DNA from 2 places in the Mucilaginibacter ginsenosidivorax genome. Region 1 is predicted to be linked to the other one. Evidence: riboswitches for the same ligand, from Rfam matches in the RefSeq annotation. Region 1 holds a riboswitch; the other holds the start of a gene.
The links. A riboswitch is a leader RNA that binds a small molecule or an ion and turns the genes downstream of it on or off. The one in region 1 is predicted to bind cobalamin.
Positions count from the first base shown of each region.

Region 1 (4,625 bases):
TTTATCATTTCATCGGCATCATCAACCACAAACATATCAACCTTGTTAAGGTTAAGGGCAAGCTTCAGGTAAATGGCGCGTGCCCTGTCGGGAGTGGCCACTACAATATCGGCACCGTCGGCCAATGCGTCCATCTGGGCTTCAATACCTGGCGCCACGTAAAGGCCCACAATTTTGATGGATTTATTTTTGTTCAGGCGGTCAAATTGTTCAATCACGCCAAATACATCCTCTTTATCGGGTACAAGCACCAACACACGCGGAACGCCTTCGGGCGCGTAATTAAAGCGGTTTAACACACCAAGCACATAGGTGGTAGTTTTACCGCTACCTTCGTAACCAATGGCGATGAGATCCTGGCCGCCTACAATTCTTGAGAGGGTTTTTAATTGCAGTTCTTTAGGGTTTGTAAAACCAGCTTCATTTACCGACCGAACCAGCTGTTTTTTCAGCTTCAATTTTTCAAACCACACCATCTGAGAACTTTATTAAGTATTTAAGAGGGCGAATTTACCTAAATTTCCTTGAAAAGAGTCAAGAATCAAGAGTTAAGAGTCAAGACCGGAGTAGTTATTGATGTGATAGTGGTTGCCAAACCACACTTTCATCCTTTTGGAGCAGGCCTGTAAACGTTGGTTTGGCGGGAATGTCAAGGTAAGGATAGGTTACTTTTGACAGGTACAATCCCTGGGGATATGCCGGGATAATAATTTGGGGCGTATGTTTGCTGATGAGATGACTTTCAAATTCATCAACGCTCATTTCGCCGCGGCCAATCTCCAATAGGCGACCAATAATGATCCGGATCATTTTGCTTAAAAACCGGTTAGCCGATATGTTGAACCGGAGCCTGTCGCCATTAGTGCTAACTGCCAGGCTTGCCGAGCTTACGTTGCAAATGGTATGGTCAATCCTGTCGGGCATTTTACAAAAGGCACGGTAGTCGTTATAAAGAGGGAGTAACGCCGCCGCCTTTTTCATTTCATCAATGTGGAGGTTGGTTTCGGGATATAATGCGCTAAAAGCACTTAAAAAAGGGTCTTTATAGGTATGAATAAAATAATCATATGAGCGTTGCACGGCATCAAACCGCGCGTGGGGCAGTCCCTGCATTGGGATGATGTCAAATACCGCGATATCATCTGGCAGTATTTTATTGAGGCGAAAAAGGAGGTCGAAATCCCATTCCGTTACTACATCGATATGGAAAAAAAATTGGCTGGCATGCACCTGCGCATCGGTACGGCCACAGCCGTTAACAGTTATCGGCGTTTTTAAAATTTGGCTTAAAGCGGTTTCAAAAACAGCTTGTACACTTACAACACCGGCATGTTTTTGCCAGCCGCTATACTGTGTGCCGTGATAACCGATATGAAAAAAATAGCGCATGATTTTGGCTCCAAAAATCCACAAAAATTATGGTAATGCCATACAAAAACGAACAGGGATGACTGAACGGACGACTTTACACCAACACGGATAGCTTTTAGCCACTTGCGTATCTGCCGTACATAACCTACCTTTACAGCGCTTTAGGTTCCTTTATAGCATATCATAAAGGATTAAAAGGGAATACGGTGTAAATCCGGAACTGTCCCGCAGCTGTAAGCTCCATAACCATAGTTCATTCTATCAAAGTCACTTGCGCTCTGGCGCAGGGAAGACAGAACGAAAGGGGAGTAAGTCAGAAGACCTGCCAGAGCGATAATGCGATTCATAGCTTTCGGGGATTGAAGCTTGGATGTGAATGCTCTTGTTTATTGGCGTATTTTCATTTCAAACTACTCTGTTTCCGTGTGTGCTGTCAACGCTTTGCGTACAACAACATGAAAAAAAACTTACTTTGTTTTCATAAGCATTTACCCGCACCGGTTTTAGCGGCAGCGGTTTTTTTGCTGCAGGTTGTTGTTACTGATAATGTATATGCTCAAACAGACACCGCAAAAAAAATTAAAGAGGTTACGGTTTCTTCGTCTGCTATCCCCAAAATTCAAACCATTACACCAACACAGCAGGTTTCGGCCGGCGATTTTGAACGTTACAGCGCATTTAACGTTGCCGATGCCATCCGTAATTTTGCCGGTGTTATACTTAAGGATTACGGTGGTGTTGGAGGCTTAAAAACGGTCTCGGTTCGCGGTCTGAGTGCTAATCACACCGCTGTTTTATATGATGGCGTACAAATTAACGATGCCGAAAATGGCCAGGTTGACCTAAGTAAGCTAAACCTGAACAACGTACAGGAAATTTCACTTTACATTGGCCAGCCCCCCGGTATTTGTATGCCTGCGCGTTCGTTTGCGTCATCAAGTGTACTGGCCATAAAAACGGTAAAACCCAACCTCAGCATGGATAAACCTTACCAGTTAACTGCGGGTGTTAAGGCGGGTTCTTTTGGCTTAGTAAACCCATATCTTCAATGGCAACAACGTGTTAATAATAACTGGTCGTTTATCGTAAATGGTTATACCGAGCATGCTAACGGCCGGTATAGCTATAAAACCAGTGCCGTTGGGGCCGACTCTGTCCATACACGTAGCAATGACGATATCGGCGCTCAACAGGTTGATGGCGCTTTATACTGGGCCAAAACCGATAGTAACAAATTTAATTTACACATAAACTATTATCATGCCGAACGGGGCATTCCGGGCGCCGTTGTACTTTACAATCCTGCCGTATCGGCAACACGGCTTTGGAACCAGGACTTTTTTTTGCAGAGTGGCTATGAACGTCAATGGCGCAATTCTTTACATGTGTTAATAAACGCCAAGGTTTCAAAAAACTATCTCCGTTACCTCGATCCTGATTATTTTAACAACGAGGGACGTTTAGACCAGCGCTTTACGCAGCATGAATATTATGCTTCGGCGGCTTTGGCTTACCATCTGACAACTGCATGGGAGGTATCTTACGCTGCCGATCTGTCGGTCAATAACCTTGATGCAAACCTGGCCAATTTCAGTTATCCAACCAGGCTCACCTTGTTAAATGTATTGGCCAGTAACCTGCGCATCGGTAAATTCCAGTTGCAGGGAAGTTTGCTGAATACCCATATTACCGAAACCGTAAAAAACGGCACAGCGGCCCCGGCTAAGAATGTTTATTCGCCCACGGTTGAGGCTACCTTTCAGCCCTTAAAAGCCTCAAATTTTCAGATACGGGCCTTTTATAAATATATTTTCCGCAACCCTACGTTTGATGAACTTTATTACAGTGCCATTGGGAACCCAACGTTAAAACCGGAGTATACCAAACAGTTTGATCTGGGCGCCACGTATGGAAAGGCATTAAATGGCTTTTTTAATTACATCACCTTAACAGCCGATGCCTATTATAATCATGTGGATAATAAGATTGTATTTATCCCGAAGGACGCCTTTAACCGGTCGATCCAGAATTTCGGGAAGGTTGATATTAAGGGATTGGATGTAGGCTTAAAAACGCAGGCTAAACCTGCCGAAGGCTGGAAGGCATCATTGGCTGTAAATTATTCGTACCAGCAGGCACTAAATGTAACCGACCCTACATCTTCGGTATACCTTAACCAGTTGCCTTATACGCCTAAAAACACAGTTTCGCTCAACGCAGGTGTTGACCGTGGCCATTTAGGGGTTTATTATAACCAGGTAATTTCATCTTCACGATATTATACTAATGATAACCTGGCATCCGATTACCTGGCCGGGTACGCCATAAGCGATGCATCTGTTGTTTATCACTTTTTATTAAAACAGAAAGCTGTTGTTGCATCGGCAGAGGTTAACAATCTTTTTGCAAAAAGCTACGCCGTTGTGCAAAGCTATCCTATGCCTGGCCGGTCTGTCAGGTTTTCCATTCAAATAACTATCTAACAATCAATATTATGAAACAAACCAAACTCAATTATTTATTTATTGCTTCAACGATGATAGCCCTGCTGTCGTCATGCCATAAAGACAAGATCGTTCCGACAACCGATACCCCAACAGCCGAAAGGGCTGGTTTATACATTCTTAACCAGGGTGGTTTTGGCAGCAATAACAGCAGTCTGACTTTTTACAACTACACAACTAAATTACTTACTGCCGATTTTTACAGCAGTGTTAACGGCAGCCCGTTGGGCGATACCGGAAATGACGCCCAGATATACGGCTCAAAAATGTACATAGTTGTTAATGTATCGAGCGTAGTTGATGTTGTGAACGCTAAAACCGGCAAACTGATTAAACAGGACAGTATTGTAAATACCACATTAAAAAATAAAGCGCGTGCCCGCCAACCAAGAAGCATAGCCTTTTACAAAAGCAATGCTTTTATTACCTCATATGACGGCACAGTGGCGGTAATGGATACAGCTACGTTAACCATTAGCAAGTACATTACTGTTGGCCGCAATCCCGAGCAATTAGTGGTATCTAACGGGAAATTGTACGTGGCTAATTCAGGTGGTTTATCATCAACCGGCGTTTTTGACAACACGGTTTCGGTAATAGACCTGGGTACTTTAACCGAAACTAAAAAGATAACAGTGACCGCAAATCCGGTGAGTATGGCCACTGATGCCTACAATAATGTTTATGTAGTATCATTGGGCGATTATAATAAAATTGCCGGTGGTTTAACCATTATCGACAGTAAAACTG
Region 1 is NZ_CP042437.1:7,200,258-7,204,882, forward strand. It holds gene FSB76_RS29560 (DEAD/DEAH box helicase) at 1-476, opposite strand, end outside; gene FSB76_RS29565 (tRNA pseudouridine synthase A) at 571-1,389, opposite strand; cobalamin riboswitch at 1,518-1,714, shown strand; gene FSB76_RS29570 (TonB-dependent receptor plug domain-containing protein) at 1,827-3,854, shown strand; gene FSB76_RS29575 (YncE family protein) at 3,866-4,625, shown strand, end outside.

Region 2 (4,625 bases), 1.6 Mb from region 1:
TGATGTACTGCTGGTGGTAGTTGTTACTGAATCTTTTTTGCAGGCTTCAACCAATACAGATGTAGACACTGCGCCTATCATCAGGCTTTTTAAAAAATTTTTACGTTCCATGATTTTAATCTTTTTAGTTTATATTTTGTGATGCCGGTTAATGATTCAAAAGTAAAATGTATCAGGAAAGTGACACATGATGTGTCGGTAAGCGAGAGTTTTGTGTCGATGAAAAGGTAAGCCGGCTAAACAATTCGTTGTAAATAGCCTTATATTGGGGCAATACAAATCCATAAAAGCAAAAATGGCAATGCGCGGGTATTCAAGTTTCAGATTTTTAGTCATCGCGCTTCCATGGCAATTGCTTTTATGCCTGCATATTAACACCGCCGCTGCCCAGTTGCGTACCCCACGATTTGATGATGCCATCATGATAGATTTACAGGAGCACCGTACCCCTGCCCAAACCGGTTTTTTCCTGTTTATAAGCAATCACCTGGAATATGGCAATATTGGTGTGCCTGCAGGTTTGCTGGTTGGTGGTATTATTGGCAACGATAAAGGGATGCGGCAAAATGCATTATACGTGGCCAGCAGCACAGCCATCTCTGCCGGATTAACCCAACTGATTAAGGTGCTGGTAAAACGCCCGCGACCATTTATCCAGAATATCAATATCAGCCCCGTTTACCGTCCCGGAAACTACTCTTTTCCGTCGGGGCATAGCTCATCATCATTTGCCACCGCAACGGCTTTATCGGCCGCTTACCCCAAGTGGTATGTGATAGTCCCGGCTTATTTATGGGCAGGCTCAACCGCGTATTCAAGGATGTACCTGGGTGTACATTATCCTACAGATGTAGCTACCGGTGCAGGATTGGGAGCTGCGAGCGCATTGCCGATGTTGTTTTTGAAAAAGTAGTGATTTAGGCAATTTTTTAATTTAGTCCTGCTTTATAAAAAGGTATTTAATTTACCCCTTACAAAACGGTAGCGAATCTGGCAGTTTTAAAGGTTAAGATACCCGATTTTTCTGGCTGTTTTTTTTATTTTTTACAAAAAACCTCAATTTTATTTTTGTGTAAATAAATGCACTATTTGTATCAATAAATAGCGTATTTGTTGCTGAAAAGTTCTAATTAATTATCTTTTTTTACTTGTTTATACATGAATAAAGAGTGGTTTTGAAATATAAAAGGAAGCTTGTAAATTTGTACTGTATACCCACAAAAAACGGTTTCTATGTTGTTTTTTACCGCATTGGATTTACGGGTGCCACTTTATTCGCACGAATTAGTTTCTTTCAATTTTGACGCCAACGCCATGCGTCATAGATCAAAAAATCGCCTGCACATCTGAAATCTGCACATCAAAAATCTGCACATTTTTTCCCATCTTTACAGCCAATAAAGTTCTTTACTTTTTTTCTGCAGAGTGGTTCCCGGTGTTTAAAGCACAGGGATTAATAAGGAACCGTGTGTAAATCACGGGCTGTCGCGCAACTGTAAGTAACAGAAAAGGTTGTTGCCTTTAACAATGTCCATTGTTCGCCCCCGCGCGAATGAGAAGGACGGCAACAATGTTACAAGCCAGGATACTTGCCCCTATGTAAAAGACAATGCTTTCGCGCAATGAAGCAGTAGTCGAAGAAAAAAGAATGATGTACATGGCTGTAATACGCCTGTATGTTATGCTTTTGCCTTTTATTACCATTTTACTCCGAAAGCATACCGAAAACCGTAAGGAGCATTAAGTCAAATTAATGTTTAACCAAAAACGTTTTAGCGTATGCTCAAAAACAATCTCGGGTACCCTCGTGTAGGTGCCCACCGTGAACTCAAAAAAGCCAGTGAACAGTACTGGGCAGGTAAAATTACCCGCGACGATTTGTTTGCCGCCGCACGACAAATTCGCCTGCAAAACTGGCAAACCCAGGTTGATGCCGGTATCGACCTGATCCCCTGTAACGATTTCAGCTTTTACGACCAGGTACTGGATACCTCGCTTATGCTGGGCAACATCCCCGAACGGTACACCCCGGTATTAACCCAAAACAAGGCCAATACCGAAATTGACCTGTATTTTGCAATGGCCCGCGGCTACCAAAAAGACGGCCTGGATGTTACAGCCATGGAAATGACCAAATGGTTTGATACCAACTATCACTACATTGTGCCGGAGTTTGTACAAAACCAGCAGTTTAAACTATTTAGCGAAAAGGTTTTTGACGAGTTTATACTGGCCAAACAACACACCGGCAACACACCAAAACCGGTATTAATTGGCCCGGTAACCTACCTTTTGTTAGGTAAAGAAAAACAACCCGGTTTTGATAAGATAGACCTGATTAAAAAACTGGTGCCGGTTTATATTGAAGTATTAAAACGGCTGGCAAGTTATGGGGCTATTTGGGTGCAGCTTGATGAGCCCTTCCTGGCGCTTGACCTTACTGACAAGGAAAAAGCGGCCTATGCCTATGCCTATATGGAGATAAACAAACAATGTCCCGGTATTAAAGTATTGCTCACTACCTACTTCGAGAGCCTGCACGAAAACACCGAGCTGGCTGTAACACTGCCGGTAAGCGCTATTCACGTTGATTTGGTACGTGCGCCCGGTCAGTTATATAAAGTACTCACTGTATTGCCCGATAGCCTGAGTTTATCGTTAGGCGTTGTTGATGGCCGCAACATCTGGAAAAACGATTATGTACGCTCGTTAACCCACATTAAAAAGGCAATTGCTGTATTAGGTACCGATAGAGTGATGATAGCCCCAAGCTGCTCGCTGCTGCATACCCCGTTCGACCTGGACTTGGAAACTGCCATCATCCCCGAGATAAAAAACTGGATGGCCTTTGCCAAACAGAAACTAAACGAGATAAACGAGCTGGCGCAGATCATCGGCGGTAATAATGAACTGCTGCAGGAAAACCTGCGCGCCCTCACCAGCCGCAACCTTTCAAAACTCATTCATAAGCAGGATATCAAACAACGCGTGGCGGCCATTACTGATGCCGATGCACAGCGCGAAAGCGGATTCATCACCCGCCAGAAAATTCAGCAGCAACGCTTTAAATTACCACTGTACCCTACAACTACCATAGGATCGTTCCCGCAAACTGATGATATCCGCTCTTTAAGGGCAAGGCTAAAAAAAGGCGAACTAACCGAAAAACAATATGATGCTGAGATAGAAAAAGCCACTATTGATGCCATCCGCTGGCAGGAAGAGATAGGCCTGGATGTACTGGTACATGGTGAATTTGAACGTAACGACATGGTAGAGTACTTTGGCGAACGTTTAGACGGCTTCCTGTTCACCAAAAATGGCTGGGTGCAAAGCTACGGCAGCCGCTGTGTTAAGCCACCGGTTATTTATGGCGATGTAAGCCGCCCGGCGGATATGACGGTACGTTGGAGCAGCTTTGCGCAGCAAAACACCGATAGGCTGATGAAGGGTATGCTAACCGGCCCTGTAACTATACTGCAATGGTCGTTTGTGCGGGATGATCAGCCACGATCCGAAACTACCAACCAGATAGCTTTGGCCATCCGCAACGAGGTTGTAGCCCTGGAGGCAGCCGGCATAAAAGTGATCCAGATTGATGAGCCTGCTATTCGTGAGGGCTTGCCGTTGCGTAAAAAAGATTGGCAAAATTACCTGAACTGGGCGGTAAAAGCATTCCGTATTTCGGCCAGCGGCGTACGCGACGAAACGCAGATCCACACGCACATGTGCTACAGCGAGTTTAACGATATCATTGGCAACATTGCCGATATGGACGCTGATGTAATAACAATTGAAACCTCGCGCTCGCAAATGGAATTATTGGCTGCCTTCGCCGATTTTAAATATCCAAACGAAATTGGCCCCGGTGTTTATGATATCCATTCGCCACGCGTACCCACGGTTGATGAAATGGTAAGTCTGCTGGAAAAGGCATCTGAACTGTTGCCCGCCGGCAATTTATGGGTAAATCCCGACTGTGGATTAAAGACCCGTAAATGGCCCGAAACCCAGGTGGCGCTCATAAATATGGTGGCCGCAGCAAAACATCTTCGTCAGTTAGTTGTAGAAACAATAGTATCCTGACGGGTAAAAACAGGCAATTTGCGTATACTTGCCTGTTTTTTCAGATTTTTGGCATTTTATGAGATTAAAAAGTAACGCGGTTATTACAGGGGTTGGGGGTTTTGTTCCGGATAATATATTAAGTAACAGTGATTTAGAGAAGATGGTTGACACAAACAGCGATTGGATTGTATCACGTACAGGAATTAAGGAAAGAAGAATTTTAACCGACCCTACGCTTGCCACCTCGGATATGGCCGTTGCCGCTGTGAAAAATTTGTTAGAAAATACAGGTGTTTCCGCAGAAGAAATTGATTGCCTTATAATAGCAACATCAACCCCCGATCACCTGCTTTTATCAACCGCCAGCATCGTGTGCGATAAAGTTGGTTTAAGCAATGCCTGGGCTACCGATGTAAATGCTGCCTGCAGTGGTTTTTTATATGCCTACACGCTTGGTGCAAGCCTTGTAGAAAGCAACCGGTACAAAAAAGTTATTGTAATTGGCGCCGATCAAAACAGTGCTATCATTAATTATAAAGACCGCAATACCTGTATCC
Region 2 is NZ_CP042437.1:985,288-989,912, forward strand. It holds gene FSB76_RS04020 (dioxygenase family protein) at 1-111, opposite strand, end outside; gene FSB76_RS04025 (phosphatase PAP2 family protein) at 296-913, shown strand; cobalamin riboswitch at 1,410-1,611, shown strand; gene metE (5-methyltetrahydropteroyltriglutamate--homocysteine S-methyltransferase) at 1,780-4,086, shown strand; gene FSB76_RS04035 (beta-ketoacyl-ACP synthase III) at 4,145-4,625, shown strand, end outside.
Region 2: another riboswitch for cobalamin. It lies ahead of metE (5-methyltetrahydropteroyltriglutamate--homocysteine S-methyltransferase); the one in region 1 lies ahead of FSB76_RS29570 (TonB-dependent receptor plug domain-containing protein).